DNA from 2 places in the Ferdinandcohnia sp. SAFN-114 genome. Region 1 is predicted to be linked to the other one. Evidence: predicted binding sites of a transcription regulator. Region 1 holds the regulator's gene; the other holds the start of a gene.

The links. Region 1 encodes NrdR, which represses ribonucleotide reductase genes. Its sites were predicted from a motif close to AACACNATATATNGTGTT; they were not measured.
Region 2: the regulator NrdR is predicted to act here: its motif matches at 6,390-6,407, upstream of ACR65M_RS12125 (vitamin B12-dependent ribonucleotide reductase).

What each region holds. Positions count from the first base shown of each region.
Region 1 covers NZ_JBPFDQ010000026.1:48,243-56,106, reverse strand. Annotated here, with positions in the region: gene ytxC (putative sporulation protein YtxC) at 1-398, opposite strand, end outside; gene dnaI (primosomal protein DnaI) at 518-1,447, opposite strand; gene ACR65M_RS10540 (replication initiation and membrane attachment family protein) at 1,463-2,866, opposite strand; gene nrdR (transcriptional regulator NrdR) at 3,221-3,679, opposite strand; gene ACR65M_RS10530 (cytosolic protein) at 3,771-4,154, opposite strand; gene speD (adenosylmethionine decarboxylase) at 4,264-4,644, opposite strand; gene ACR65M_RS10520 (glyceraldehyde-3-phosphate dehydrogenase) at 4,878-5,909, opposite strand; gene coaE (dephospho-CoA kinase) at 7,825-7,864, opposite strand, start outside.
Region 2 covers NZ_JBPFDQ010000032.1:45,230-53,093, forward strand. Annotated here, with positions in the region: gene ACR65M_RS12100 (M24 family metallopeptidase) at 1-578, opposite strand, end outside; gene aroQ (type II 3-dehydroquinate dehydratase) at 571-1,020, opposite strand; gene ACR65M_RS12110 (YqhR family membrane protein) at 1,305-1,826, opposite strand; gene ACR65M_RS12115 (SA1362 family protein) at 2,129-2,536, shown strand; gene ACR65M_RS12120 (patatin-like phospholipase family protein) at 2,600-3,484, opposite strand; gene ACR65M_RS12125 (vitamin B12-dependent ribonucleotide reductase) at 3,732-6,293, opposite strand; gene lipM (octanoyltransferase LipM) at 6,635-7,471, opposite strand; gene ACR65M_RS12135 (rhodanese-like domain-containing protein) at 7,596-7,864, shown strand, end outside.

The sequences.
Region 1 (7,864 bases):
GAGAAAGAAATAGGAATTTCCATAAAATCGTGAAGCGCTTCCTCTATCAGTTGTTCCCGCGGCACGACATCTTGAACCCCTGGGATATCAGGGTTATTCCCATCCATCAATCCTTTGGCAATTTCTAATATTTGCTTCTTCTCTTCATAATCGGTAAAGTAAAATAAATTTTCAATGTAATCGAGAATCCAATTGTCCTCTTTGTTATGAATGATAAACTCGGCCATTACCGGAATGACCACAACCTGAACTGCATATTGTATTTTCTCTGAAATGAAAACAGACACGACATTCTCCTCATCATTGACAACTTCTATGTAATCTATAGAAAGAGCTTTTGCCTTTGCAACTAAGCCCTTATACATTTTTTGTGCATCTGTTATTTCTTGGAAATGCATTTCAATCAAGCTAGTCCCCCCATTTCACCAATACCATTACCCTGTTACATGTATATGGTGAATCGGACAACTTTAGAATAAAAAAATTGGCTTTCTCTTTTTTGAGAAAGCCAATTCGATTAGTATCGTCTGTTTTTTCCTTTAAGTTCAACTGGTTTTGCTAAATATTTGATTCGTTCCATGATTCGAGCAGCTTTGACCTTTTCCTCTTCACCACGTTGCGTATATGATAAATGGTGTTCAAGACCTTTAAAATCGAAATTTGATGTAAAGAAGGTCGGTAAGTTTTCAAGCATACGGTATTGCAGGATACTACCAAGAATATCGTCACGCATCCAACTAGACATCGATTCTGCACCAATATCATCTAGCATTAAAACTGGTACTTTTTTAACTGCATCAATTTTTGAATTGATTGATTGGTCCTGTAAGGAACCTTTTAACTCCCTCATAAATTCTGGTACATACACAAGCATCGAAGAGACCTTTTTCTGAGCTAGTCCATTTGCAAGGGCCCCTAAGAAGTAAGTTTTCCCAATTCCAAACGAACCGTGTAAATATAATCCCTGCATCCGTTTGCCAGGTTCATAGTAGTCGAGAAATTCCTGAATTAAAAGAATTGCATCTGACCGTCCTTCATCAAATTCTAGAGATTCGAGGGATGCATCAAGGATATCTTTTGGAACATACATACTCTTAATTAAAGATTTATATTTAATCTGTTCATCGTGCATTACCTTTTTCGGACATCTTTCATAGCTTAATTCAATTGAGTTACCTTTAAGTTCAAGATGAGGATGAAAGCCCTGTAGCATATTTTTACACGAATGAAGGCTTTCACATTTATTACATTCCTTGCTTTGATTGATATATTCGTAAAGCTTAACAAGACTTCTATTAATCGTATCATTAGTAATTTGATCCTGATGTGCGTTAATAAAGTCCCTTACCTCAGAATGGTTTAATACCTCATGTTTAATTTGTTCATATCGCTGCTGAAAGCCAGCATGATTTGAAAGTTTTTTCAAAGAATCCTGAATCGGTTTCATATCCTCACCCCCGTCTTATTGGTTATTCTTTTTTAATCTTTCTTCAAACAGACGCTTCTTCTCTTCAAAGGAAGGACTTGATGCATTTTCCTTTGCTTTTTCCTTTTTGGGAGTTTCTTCTTTTGTACCTTCATCCTCTTGTTTTAACCAGTCAGGTAATAACTCTTTGCGAATCGGTTGTCTTTTATATTTATTTGTCTTTTTATCTGCAGTCCAATTATGCTTTTTGGCCGTCTCCATTGCATCCTTAACTGTCTTTATATTTAATCTTGCCCAGTTACTTGCAATGGTTTCGATATAAGACTTTGTTAATCTCATATCCGATTTTAACATGACATAATATAACAGTACATTCACAACACCTGGAAGTAAGTTTTGACGGAACATCACATCTTCTATAATTTTCAATTCAGAGACAGAAGGCTGTGACCCTCCAGATACATCGATTAGAAACTCTTTTGGTGAGATTCTTTCCAGTTTCTGAATTAATTCTTCTTCCTTTGTTTGAGGAGCTTTGTTTACCATTGTTTGATTTGGTAATGGTTGAACCCTTTCTGTTAAATTAGGTAATTCATTACCAGTTTCAAATTGATACCAGTCTCTTGAAGCCTTTCTTAATTTTTCGATATCAATTTTTTCGTTTGGATCAAAAGCACTCATAACAATCCCCTGCATCTCAACCGGATCGATTCCATAAAGAAAAGAAAGCTTAGTGATTGCTTCTCTTACTCTAGGTGTAATGGCATTTCTCGGAATCATTACATCTGAAAGACCTGCAAAAAACAAATCGAAATTAAAGCTTTCGTTTTCGATTACAAGCTTTTTCTCATGACTACGATCCATGTATTCTGTATTGTCATCACGTTCAAGATTGCTTTTCATTTCATCACTAATCGATGAAATCATTTTCGAGACTTGAGCAGAGGCAAATACCTCATTAAATGCTTTCGTAATCGGTTGATATGAATCTAAATCAGGTTCATGATCTGAAAAGAACTGCTTGAGTTTAAAAAATTTACCTTTTCCTAATCTGTTATACAAATAAACATTAAGAACACCATCTGTAAAAAAAGCTCTAGGTGAGAGTGGTGCCTGCAACTCATAGATAAAACTCCTAGAATGCTCATCGGATTTTACAAATGTTTTTAATAAGCCGATACCTTCAAGCTTTAATCGTTCTTGATAAATATCCTGTAGATTCGTTTGTAACAGTGCCATTAACGTATAATGGGTACTTTCCTCTCCCCATAGTCGGTTTTGCTCTAACTCACTCCACAAAGTCATATATAGACTGAAGGCTTTCATTCCAATAAGAGGTTGGTAAAGCAAAGATACAATTTTCCGGTCATAATCATGCAAAAGGTCTGCAGAATGCACAATATAACGATCAACTGGTACTAATTCCTTCCAATGCTCCATTTCATCAAAGCCTTCCATTTTTATAGGATGTCAAAAAACGGCCGAAAATGACACATCGAATTTCTGCGTAAACTGCTCCAAGTACATTGTAAATAACCTGGTTATGCGCTTGCGTCTACTAGATTATTCAAGATGTAAATTCCTCAACGCAAGGCTGCAAGGGAGTTAACTCAAGCAGTTGCCTCGCTCCGGTACTCGGGAGCGCTGCGCCGCCTTGAAATTTCGACGCACAGGACGTGCTAGTGTCGACAATACATGAGGCCGTGGCGTTTTTGTCGACGTGGTCCTTTTCAACCTCTTTTTTGAACAAGCATTTATAGTTCAAAAAAGAGCTTAACACGTATCTTAAGCCCTTTAGCGTTCTCTTTTTATTAGTTCCTTTAATTCATCGATAAAAACATTTATATCTTTAAATTGGCGGTAAACTGATGCAAAACGAACATACGCAACTTCATCTACCTTTGCCAAATGGTTCATTACATATTCACCAATAATATCGCTATTGACCTCTGCAATCCCTTGACTACGTAGTTCCTTTTCAACGTCATGAGTGATATCCTCTAATTGTTTCAAGGAAACTGGACGTTTTTCACACGCTTTAATTAGCCCCCGCAGCATCTTTTCCCTGCTGAACTCCTCGCGGGTACCTTCTTTTTTAACCACAATCAAAGGAATTTCTTCCACTTTTTCAAATGTCGTAAACCGATACTGGCATTTTTCACATTCTCGTCTTCTACGGATTGAACGACTATCATCAACTGGGCGTGAATCCAAGACTCTCGTTCCATTATGTTGACAAGTAGGGCATCTCATTCCTAACAACTCCCTTCTTAGGAGATCTCTATGTATTCATATTATAAGAAAGATTTTCTTTGGACAAGGGTTTCACATCATAAAATCCGACTTATGATTCTTTTTTACCTATAAGAGGAAGTTCTTTATCTAAGCGTTGATATAAATTCATGATGACTTTTTTACTGTAGCCAAAGTCTATTGGTAATAAAAGTGTTTCGGTTGTAACCGCGAAGTCAATCGCTGTTTCAAACGGTCTTACAGAGACAACAGTTGCAACAACAAAGGCTTTTCTTCCTTTTTTTATTGAAATGCTTATTTCCCCTCGTTCTTCTGATACAGAGTTAATATGGTAACCATCTAAATCATTAATAACCTTTTTTACAGCATCAATCGCCTTTTTATTTGTTGTTTTATAATAATGACTTCTTAACTGCTCGTCCGAATGTTTGTCTCTCGTCTCGCTGTGATTAGAAAAAAACGTTTGCAATCCCATTAGTTCCACTCCCTATTTTTATCTATATAAATGAAAATTACTGTTCTAAATGTAAAAAAGAGGTGTAATTTATACACCTCTTTCTATTTTAGTTGATTCTTATTTATTTTTAAAGTACTTTTACTTGTGCTGGCTTTACTTGTACTGGTCCCATACCACGTGGAAGTTCAATATTCTCGCGTGTTTGTGCACCAAGTGCCTCAGCAATATAGTCTGCAGCAATATTCGGATCTAAATCTCCACATGTGTACACATCTATACTTGCGTATCCATGTTCAGGAAAACTGTGAATCGTTAGATGTGATTCAGAGATGATAACAACACCACTAACTCCCTGTGGAGCAAATTTGTGAAAAGCTACTTCACGAATTTCTGCACCTGACTTTAGTGCCGCTTGAACAAAAGTTTCTTCAATACCTTGCATGTCGTTTAATTTTTCAAAATCGCAACCCCATAATTCAGAGATTACATGACGTCCCATAGTTTCCATAATTTAATTGTTCCCCCTCTTACCATAATTTCGATGAGTTCTTCGCGTAAAGCATGAGCATAACTACCACGGGGGAAAGTTAGTCCAGAGAGGTCCTAACCCTTTAAGTAGCTACAAAAGCATAAGCTTTTAAGAAGTTCACGAAAACTAGTATACTAAGTTTATATACATTTAGCAATACGTTTTATTAAACTAAATAATAAAACCTTCCCACAATTGGGAAGGTTTTTGATTTAGCCGACTTTTGCTTCAGTTTTTTGGATAATTTTTTCGCCAACAAATTTGACTAAATCTACGACTCTACAAGAATATCCCCATTCATTATCGTACCAAGCTAATACCTTTACCTTACGCTCACCTATGACCATTGTAGATAACCCATCGACAATAGACGAATGTGGATTTGTATTAAAGTCAATGGAAACTAATGGTTCAGTCGTAAAATCCAAAATCCCTTTTAATGCCCCAACGGATGCAGTTATAAAAGCCTCATTAATTTCTTCAATCGTTACATCTCGTTCAACATCTACAACTAAATCAACTAAAGAAACATTAGGAGTTGGTACACGTAATGCCATTCCATGTAATTTTCCTTTTAGTTCTGGCAATACAAGTGATAATGCTTTTGCCGCTCCAGTCGATGTCGGAATAATAGATTGTGCACAAGCTCTTGCTCTTCTTAAATCTTTATGTGGATTATCGATATTTTTTTGGTCATTTGTATAAGCATGAACTGTTGTCATTAAACCGTTCACAATTCCAAACTGCTCGTTTAAAACTTTTGCAACTGGTGCTAAGCAATTTGTTGTACAAGAAGCGTTTGAAATGATTGCATGATTTTCATGATCATATTTGTCTTCATTTACACCCATTACAATTGTAACATCCTCATCCTTACCAGGTGCAGTTAAGATGACTTTTCTGGCACCAGCCTGTAAATGAAGGCTCGCTTTTTCCTTTGAATTAAATTTTCCTGTTGCCTCAATCACAATATCTATATTTAATCTTTTCCAAGGAAGCTCTAAAGGATCACGGGAGCTAAGAAGCTGAATACGCTTACCATTCACCAATAATGAGTCGTCCTGTGGAATGATTTCCGCATCGAACTTACCATGGTTTGTATCATATTTTATTAGATGTGCTAGTGTGTCCGCAGGGTAGCTTGCATTGATAGCGATTATTTCTAAAGTATCATCCATAATTGCTTTTCTAAATACCATTCTTCCAATACGGCCAAATCCATTGATTGCGATTCTTGGCTTCATCAAAACCCCTCCACGATATATGTTATACTTTTTGTTGTTATTTTCTACGATTAGTATAACACATTAAAATAGATATGTAACACTTTAATTCATTTTTTTATAAAATTGGTCATTTATACGTCCTTTAGGCTATTTCATATGGTTATTTGACCTAATAAAAAGTATAAAAAGGAATCTTATATAAACATATAGGCTTCATATTGAGTTACAAACAACCCCATTATGTCAAATAATAATAAAACTCATCTGAAAATATTAGTCAGGATAGTCTTCGGACAAGCGAAGATCAAAACAGCATGAGTGCATCGGGGGGCGGATAGCTTACAGTGGGGGGCTATGTCAGTGTGGCTTTGTTCGAAGTGGAGGTATCTTCGGACACAGGAGTGCAATATATGCGTGAATGGGTCTGAAGTTGAGAGATCTTCGGACAATGGATGGATAAATTTGCGCACTAGTGTCGGAAGTTGAGGCTGCTTCAGACAATTGGTTGCTATTTTTGCGTTGCTTTGTCCGAAGTTGCGCTATCTTCGGACAATGATTAGCTATATCTGCGAGGACGTGTCCGAAGTTGTGCTAGCTTCAGACAAATAGTATCCAAATATGCGCGGCTGTGGCCGAAGTTATGCTATCTTCGGACAATGATTAGCTATATCTCCTTAGTCGTGTCTAAAGTTGTGCTAGCTTCAGACAATGAATTGCTAATTCTGCTCGGACGTGTCCGAAGTTCAGCTAGCTTCAGACAAAGATTAACTAAATCTGCGAAGACGTGTCCGACGTTCAACTAGCTTCAGACAAAGATTAACTAAATCTGCGAAGACGTGTCCGAAGTTCAACTAGCTTCAGACAAAGATTAACTAAATCTGCGAAGACGTGTCCGACGTTCAGCTAGCTTCAGACAAAGATTAACTAAATCTGCGAAGACGTGTCCGACGTTCAGCTAGCTTCGGCCAAAGATTAACTAAATCTGCACAGACGTGTCCGAAGTTCAGCTAGCTTCAGACAAAGATCAACTAAATCTGCGAGGACGTGTCCGAAGTTGTGCTATCTTCAGACAAAAGATGGCTAAATTTGCTTATTCGTGTCCGAAGTTGCGCTATCTTCAGACAAAGATTAACTAAATCTGCGAAGACGTGTCCGAAGTTCTGCTAGCTTCGGACAAAGATTAACTAAATCTGCACAGACGTGTCCGAAGTTCTGCTAGCTTCGTACAATGGATGGCTAAATATGCGCGGCTGTGGCCGAAGTTGAGGTAACCTCAGACAAAGGATAGCTAAATCTGCTTAGTCGTATCCGATGTTGTGCTAGCTTCGGACAATGAATAGCAAATTCTGCACAGACGTGTCCGAAGTTCAGCTAGCTTCAGACAAAGATCAACTAAATATGCGCAGACGTGTCCGAAGTTCAACTAGCTTCAGACAAAGATTAACTAAATCTGCACAGACGTGTCCGAAGTTCAACTAGCTTCAGACAAAGATTAACTAAATATGCGCAGACGTGTCCGAAGTTCAGCTATCTTCGGACAATGATTAGCTAAATCTCCTTAGTCGTGTCCGAAGTTGAGGTAACTTCAGACAAAAAATGGCTAAATTAAGCGACTTTGTCCGAAGTTGTGCTAGCTTCAGACAAATAATAGCTAAATCTGCGCAGATGTGTCCGAAGTTCAGCTATCTTCAGACAATTATTAGCTAAGTCTGCTTAGTTGTGTCCGAAGTTGTACTATCTTCAGAAAAGGGGTGGCTAAGTCACCACAGCTGTAGCCGAAGTTAAGATATATGCTATAAAACCACGCTCTAAACGATAATTTACTAACAAAAAATGAAAGCGTGAATTCGTTTATGAATTCACGCTAAATAAAAATGTTATGTTTGTACCCTAATTGAGAACCCGTTAGATTAGACATACACCTGTGTCTTCGCTATATTTTAACTCCCCATTGCTTGCAAATTTTGTGTAAT
Region 2 (7,864 bases), on a different contig from region 1:
AATGCTGAGCGATAACCTGATGCAACGATTGTGTCAAATGAAGATGAAGTCGCCCCTTGTTTTCGCATAAAAAATTCTAACTCAGTAGAAACTTCAATTTCAGTAATACCAGGACGAATCACATCTAGAATATGAGTAAAGGCGGCGTCAGCTATCTCCGCTGCTTCCTTTAATATCTTAATCTCTGAATCGGTCTTAATCAAGCGTAACTTTTCAATCACTCCTGAAACAGGAACAAGTTCTGCTTGTACTGCTTTATCATACTCAGTATAAGTTGCATAGGAAAGATCATCTTGTTCAAACCCAAGCTTTTTAATCCCCATTTTTTCAGCTTGTTTGGCAACCTCTTCGATGATTGGCCCTGAATGTTGAACAATTTCAAATTCCTTCACCTGTTCACTTGCTTGCTCGACATAACGAAAATCTGTAATAAAAACTGCCTTCTCTTCTGATATAAGAGCAACTCCCGCTGTACCAGTGAAATTAGTTATGTAACGTCTGTTATAGCTATTCGTAACGAATAAGCCATCAATTCCAAAACCTGAAAAACTTTCACGTAGCTTTTCTAATTTACTCATCTAGTTTTCCCCCTAAATGCTCAATCATTGCTAATAACGCAAGTTTGTAGCCGTATACACCTACTCCAACAATTTGCCCAATTGTAACAGGAGCGATGACTGATGTGTGTCGAAATTCTTCGCGAGTATGAATATTCGAAATATGTATCTCTACTACAGGCACAGTAACTCCAGCGATGGCGTCACGAATCGCATAGCTGTAATGCGTAAAAGCCGCTGGATTCATTACGATTCCATCGTATTCTCCTTCGGCATTGTGGATCGCATCAATAATTGCACCCTCGTAGTTCGATTGGAAGCAATTAAGCTCCACATTCCTGTTATGCGCAAACTCAGTTAAGTCTTTCTCCACATCGGCTAGTGTGAGACTCCCATAAATATGCGGCTCCCTTTTTCCAAGTCGATTTAAATTAGGTCCGTTAATAAGGAGTATTTTCTTCATAAATAGATCTCCCTTTAAAGAGGATTTTCAAAAAGTCCGGTGAAAATGGCACTTCGAATTTCACGTTGGCTTGCTTCTCCGTTCCTCACGTATTAACTACATACGCTCCGGTACTCAAAGCTGCACCGCCTTGAACTTTCGACGCACAGGATGTGCTAGTGTCGACAATGCCACAGGACGTGGCGTTCTTGTCGAAGCGGTCCTTTTCATCCTCCTTATTGAACTCTTACTAAAAAATAGAATGTTCGAACAAGAACATTCTACCATATCTTACCCTAATTTACCTACTCATTTGTAGAGACGACACGCCTTTCTGCCCTCATATCATTTTCTTCAAATGATATGGAGTAACCAATAAAGACACCATATAAGATATAAAAGCATATTGTAGTAATAACTGTATTACGTTCTAATTCCCCAACGGTTTTAATATCAGGAAAGATCGGATTAAACACGTAAAACACAATAAGCCATAAGGCAATGCCAAATGCAGCACCAACCCAAATGGACTGAAACTTTTTTAGTAATGCATAATATAAAAGTGCTACACCGATTGATATAATACCAATCATTAAAATCCCAATAAACTGACCTAACACGCGGTTTTTCCAATCACCAAGGATCCACGGTTTGAGGATAAGATTTGGGCTAAGTTCTGTAAAATTAAAAATATACGTTAAGTACGACAATAGACTCCAAAATATCCCCCCAAACAAACCAATAACTACAACTTTAGCCATTAAAGACATATCTCCGTCTTTTTTGTTCTGTTCAAGTTCTGGATTCTTTTTTTCAGCATCTACCATAGGTCAACACCTCCATTTGCTAGTATGTCCCGAACTTTTTTAATCTATTTGGAAAAGATTCTCGGAAAAATGTGTATCAATGGTAATTACTGGGTAGAATAGTAAATGTTAGTTTGAATAAAAAATAAAATTCAAATAATTGATGCTTTTAACATAGAGGTTTATTAGCTTATCTTGTAGAATATATATAAGTAGGAGTACTTTATATTTTTACATGTATCGATCAATTTACTGAAATATACGGGCAACAATGACATGGATTCATAATACAATATAAGTATAGCTTTCAGGAGGTGTATCTCATGAATCGTCGTAAATCAAATATAGTCGTCATGATTTTACTAGGATTAGGAGCACTTGGATTTGTCTACACCCTTTTCACTCGTCCAGGTTCATTACTCGTGCAAGCAGGCATGATTTTCCTTTTCATAGGTATAATCTATCTACTATATAAATTTGTGATTAGTCGACGAATGGGAGGAAAAGAAAATTCCGCTTATTTACGCGCAGCAAAACAATCTAGGAAACGTTTTAAAACAGGAAGTCAGAGGAAGACTCGGACTATGGGAATAGGGAATAAAAGACCTACGACCAGCGCGGCAAAACGATCGACTGTAGCGTCTATTCATAAAAAGCGAAAAACGAATACGACACACCTAACTGTTATTGAAGGTAAAAAAGGCAAAAAGAAGAATCGAGCATTATTTTAAACTTTATTCAGCACAAAAGCTGGATAAAGTTTTTTTATACTCTGGATTCTTCTCTTGTTTGATTTAAAAACCCCACGTTCGCAAGAAGGCTTCTGTACGTTGTTTTCCAAGTTGAATAAGCTCTTGCTTTTTTTCATCTGTTACTCCAAATTCGGTTGTCAATCCACTTTCAACGGGGATAAAAATAATATTTTTTTCGTGTCTACGTGAGATATAACGCGCATCATGCGCATTCTTCATTGTTTCAAAGAGAGCTCCAAACATTTCGATTGTATTGTGAATTTTATTTTGTTTTTGCTGCTGATTATTCCCACTTAGCCTAATCCCAATAACTGGGCGTTTTTTTAGCTTTTGTTCCTCATCAAAGAGCCATATTGGAAAGTTGGAGAGCACTCCTCCATCGACTACGATTGTGTTTCCTTGATAATCTTTTAATCGGACTGGTTCAAAAAAGTATGGAAGGCTACAACTCATCCGAACAGCTTTTGCCACCGGGAAAGTTTGGGGATGAATCCCATAGCGTTCTAAATCGTCGGGTAATACCATGATTCTTCCATTTGTTAAGTCCGATGCAATAATTCTTAATGATCCGGGAGGGAGGTTCTGAAACGTAACTACACCCTTTGCACGAAGCTTTTGATAGATCCATTTCTCCAACATATCCCCTTTGTATAACCCGAGACGCCAATAGAGGAGTAGCCACTTCGTTAAGGCTGTGTTTAACGGGGTCTTACGTTCATCTAAAAAATCGCTAAGGTCTAATTCTTCCATAAGATTGATAATTTCTTCACTTGTGTAACCAGCAGCTATTAAGGAAGCAATCAAGGACCCTGCACTGGTTCCGGCCAATCTTTTGAATCTAAAACCTTTTGCTTCGATAGCTTGATAAGCCCCTATTAGCGCAAAGCCTTTAATACCCCCACCTGAAAAAACACCATCAATAAACATCGTACCCCTCCCAATCAAATGCGCCTTGGCGTATTTGCGCCCAGATTTTTTCGAGCCTGCTCGAAAAATTTCCATTGAAAATCTGTGGCATTCGCCGGAGGCTGATTAACTTTATTCAGCTTCGGATGAATAAAGTTAATCAATCCCTTTATACATTTTTAATCGGATAGCTCGGGATTTAGTACGTGTGATTTTTTGAATATAAAAAAAGAAGGAATCCGTACAGGATTCCCTCTTTAGCATTTGATTACAATCCACATTTAAGTTGTGCATTACAGTTAGTACATGTGTTACATCCACCAAGGTCTTCTACCGTACCTTGACGGCAAACTGGACAAGTGTCGCCAACTTCAGAACCGATTGTAACATCAGTTTGACGTAAATCAATGACAGTATCCATTAGGACTACACGATTTTTTGGCTTTTCTTCTTCAGTTGTAACTTCAGCTTCTTCAAATGTGTTTTCTTCCGCCTTAAGCGTAAGAACTTGAGCATCACGGCTTCCATCTACGTATACTGTACCACCTTTTGCTCCACCTTTGTAGAGGCGCTCATATACAGCTTCTACTTGAGAAACAGTGTAGCCTTTTGGTGCGTTAACAGTTTTACTGATTGAGCTGTCAATCCAACGTTGGATGACACATTGTACATCTGCATGTGCTTCTGGTGAAAGTTCCATTGCAGAAACGAACCAGCTAGGCAGGTTGTTAGGATCTGCTTCTGGGTGTTTATCTAAATATTCTTGAACGATATCCGCTTTTACTTCAATAAACTTACCTAAACGTCCACTTCTAAAATAAGAGAATGAGAAGTAAGGTTCTAAACCTGTTGAAACGCCAACCATTGTCCCAGTACTGCCTGTAGGAGCGACGGTTAATAAGTGTGAGTTACGAATTCCGTGTTGTTTAATGCCTTCTTTGATATCTTCTGGCATCTTTTGCATGTATCCAGTATTAATTAAAGCTTCTCTGATACGATTGCCATCCTCTAGTGAATTACCTTCTAAGAATGGGAAGCTGCCTTTTTCTTTTGCAAGTTCAATTGATGCACGATAAGCAGTTGTTGCAATTGTTTCGAACACTTCGTCAACTAACTTATTTCCTTCTTCAGAACCATATTCAGTTTCGCAATAGATAAGTAGGTCGTGTAATCCCATAACCCCAAGACCAACACGGCGCTCACCTAATGCTTGCTTTTTATTTGCTTCTAAGAAGTATGGAGTTGCATCAATTACGTTATCCTGCATTCTTACTCCAACTTCAACAGTTTGCTTTAGTTTCTCAAAGTTAACAGTCTTTGTGTCTTTATCAACCATTTCAGCTAAGTTAACCGCTGCAAGGTTACATACTGAATAAGGTGCGAGAGGTTGCTCCCCACAAGGATTTGTTGCAACAACTTTTTGACCATAGCTTTGTGCATTAGTCATGTCGTTTGCATTATCGATGAAGAAAATTCCTGGTTCTGCAGCGTACGTTGCGCAGATATTGATTAAGTTCCAAAGATCTCTTGCTTTGATTTTACGGTACACACGTACTTTATGGCCAAGTTTTTCCCACTCACGTACGTCCCCAACCTTGTGCCATTCTTCATTGTAGATTTTCATTTCTTCTTCATTGTAGCTTTCAACATCCGGGAATTTAAGTTCATATAACCCGTCTTCTTCAACAGCTTGCATGAAGTCTTTAGTAATACAAACGGAAATGTTTGCACCCGTTAAGAACTCTGGATTATGAACACTGTAAGTTCCGCCAGTCACTATTTTTTGTTCAGCATCTTTAATGATTTTTTCACTAAAGCCACCATAACCAGGAATTTGCTTGTAATTTACAATTCCTTGATACATTTGAATTTCCTGTTCCGTGAATGGAGTGAACTTTAGCTTTTCTTGAGCATATTTTTTAATTGTTGCATCTTGTGTATTTTCCATTAAATAACGAAGAATTCTTGGATTTTGCATCTTCGAAATGATGAATTCAATAATGTCAGGGTGATCAGATTGAAGCATGATCATTTGAGCTCCCCTGCGCGAACCACCTTGCTCAACTAGATGTGTAAGTTTCGCAATGTCATCAAGCCATGAAACGGAACCAGATGACTTACCGTTTACACCGCGTGCTAGTGTGTTGCGTGGGCGTAGTGTAGAACCGTTTGTTCCGACACCGCCACCACGGCTCATGATTTCCATAACCTGTTTTCGGTGCTCAGAGATACCTTCACGAGAATCCTGTACATATGGCATTACGTAACAGTTAAAGTACGTAACATCAGTATCCGCACCAGCTCCGTAAAGAACACGTCCAGCTGGAATGAAGTTTAGATTTACAAACTCTTGATAGAACTTTTCAAACCATTCTTTGCGCTTCTCCTCCGTTTTCTCTACTGCAGCTAAACCAGTGGCATTTCTTTTTGCAATTTGCTCATAGAAAATTTCGAGAGGCTTCTCGATAACATCAAGTGAACGATTAACAATACCTGTCTCAATTTCTTCTGGCTTGTCCAACACACCACGATACTCTTCTTCAACAAGCACCTGTGCTGTCTTCTGTTCCCAATCAATGTCAATGATGAAACCTAAACCACGAGCTGGAAACTTTGGATCTTCCTTGATTGTTAGAACAACAAAGTCACCTTCTGCCAGAGTAATTTTTTCGGTATCCTTAAATGTATACCGATCAAGCATTACGAGCCTTGATACGCCCTTGTGGGTAATCTTCATGTCCTCCGTAATTGGATGGACTTGAGGAAAAAGGCGTATATCCTGGTTCAGCCTTTCAACATTCATATTCATTTTTTCTAGCACAACAGTCATTCCCACATCTCCCTTTAAAATCTATTAATCTACATAAGGTTTATTTTTTATATGATAAAATTAAAGTACCATATATCTATTTGAAAGACAATAAAAAAATCAATATATAGTGTTAAAATAATTTTCGACACTACTATATATTGATTTTTAGATAAATAAAATCTTTTTTGTCAAACTGAAAATAGTATAAGATATAAAGTAAAACAGAGGAAAATCTAGGTAAACTAAATTATTTCATCTTTTTTGAAGAATTTTGTCGGTTGATTTTTCCCTTAAAAGAACAAACCTAATAATACCAAGGATAGGTCTTTTAGCCAAGTAAAAAACGACTAAAAAAGTCGTTATCGTTTAAAATTCCATTCATCTGTTTTATAGCGTTTCTCTGCAATCCCATGAACATAATCCAATTCCTCATCAGTCAAATGATAAGGTTCAAGTACTATATTTAGTCCTTCCTCAAAACCTTCTTTAAAAGCCTGTTTGGCTTCATCAATCGTAACCGGATTCTCCCTCAATGCATTGATTGCAACTGCTTTATTTTTAAAATTCCGTTGCATTCTTTCCCTTACACGATCACTCGGATATTTAAATAGGTCAAATAATTTATCCTCATCTATATCTAGTAGAATTGATCCGTGCTGAAGAATGACACCCTTCTGTCTCGTTTGAGCACTCCCGGCTACCTTTCTTCCTTCGACAACAAGTTCGTACCAGGAAGGTGCATCGAAACAAACTGCAGAACGTGGATTTTTTAAGCCTTCTCGTTCTTCGCTCGTTTTTGGAACTGCAAAATAAGCATCGAGACCCAACTTTCGAAAGCCCTGTAAGATTCCTTCCGAGATAACACGATATGCTTCAGTTACCGTGTGAGGCATCTCAGGATGCTCTTCCGATACAATCACACTATAAGTTAACTCTTGATCATGTAGAACCCCTCTACCACCCGTTGGTCGACGAACAAAACCAAGACCATATTTTTTGACAGCTTCTAAATCGATTTCTCTTTCTACCTTTTGAAAATAACCTATTGAAAGAGTCGGTGGATTCCAGCCATAAAAACGAATGGTTGGAGGAATTTTACCCTCACTGTTCCAATCAAGCAATGCTTCATCTAAAGCCATATTAAACTCAGGGGAACAATTGCCTGAATCAATAAATCTCCATACCTCTTTTCCCATACTAAACCCTCTTTAATCAAAAATTATCAACCTCCCTTAGTCTATCAGAACAAAATTGAAATTCAAAATCAAATACTCCAGAGAATTCCTTTGATTCTTTTAAGTCACACGAATATAATAGAAAATGAGAGATAGAAAAAGGAGTAGATTGATTTTGGAAATACTTTTAATTGTTTTGGGTGCAATCATCGCATACGCTATATTTACATTCTTCTACCAGCGTAAAATCGTAACTGTTTTAACCGAGGAACAGTTCCGCGAAGGATATCGTAAAGCACAACTAATCGACGTACGTGAACCAAACGAATTTGACGGGGGTCATATTCTTGGCGCACGTAATATACCATTATCCCAAATGAAACAACGTTTAACAGAAATCAGACCTGATAAACC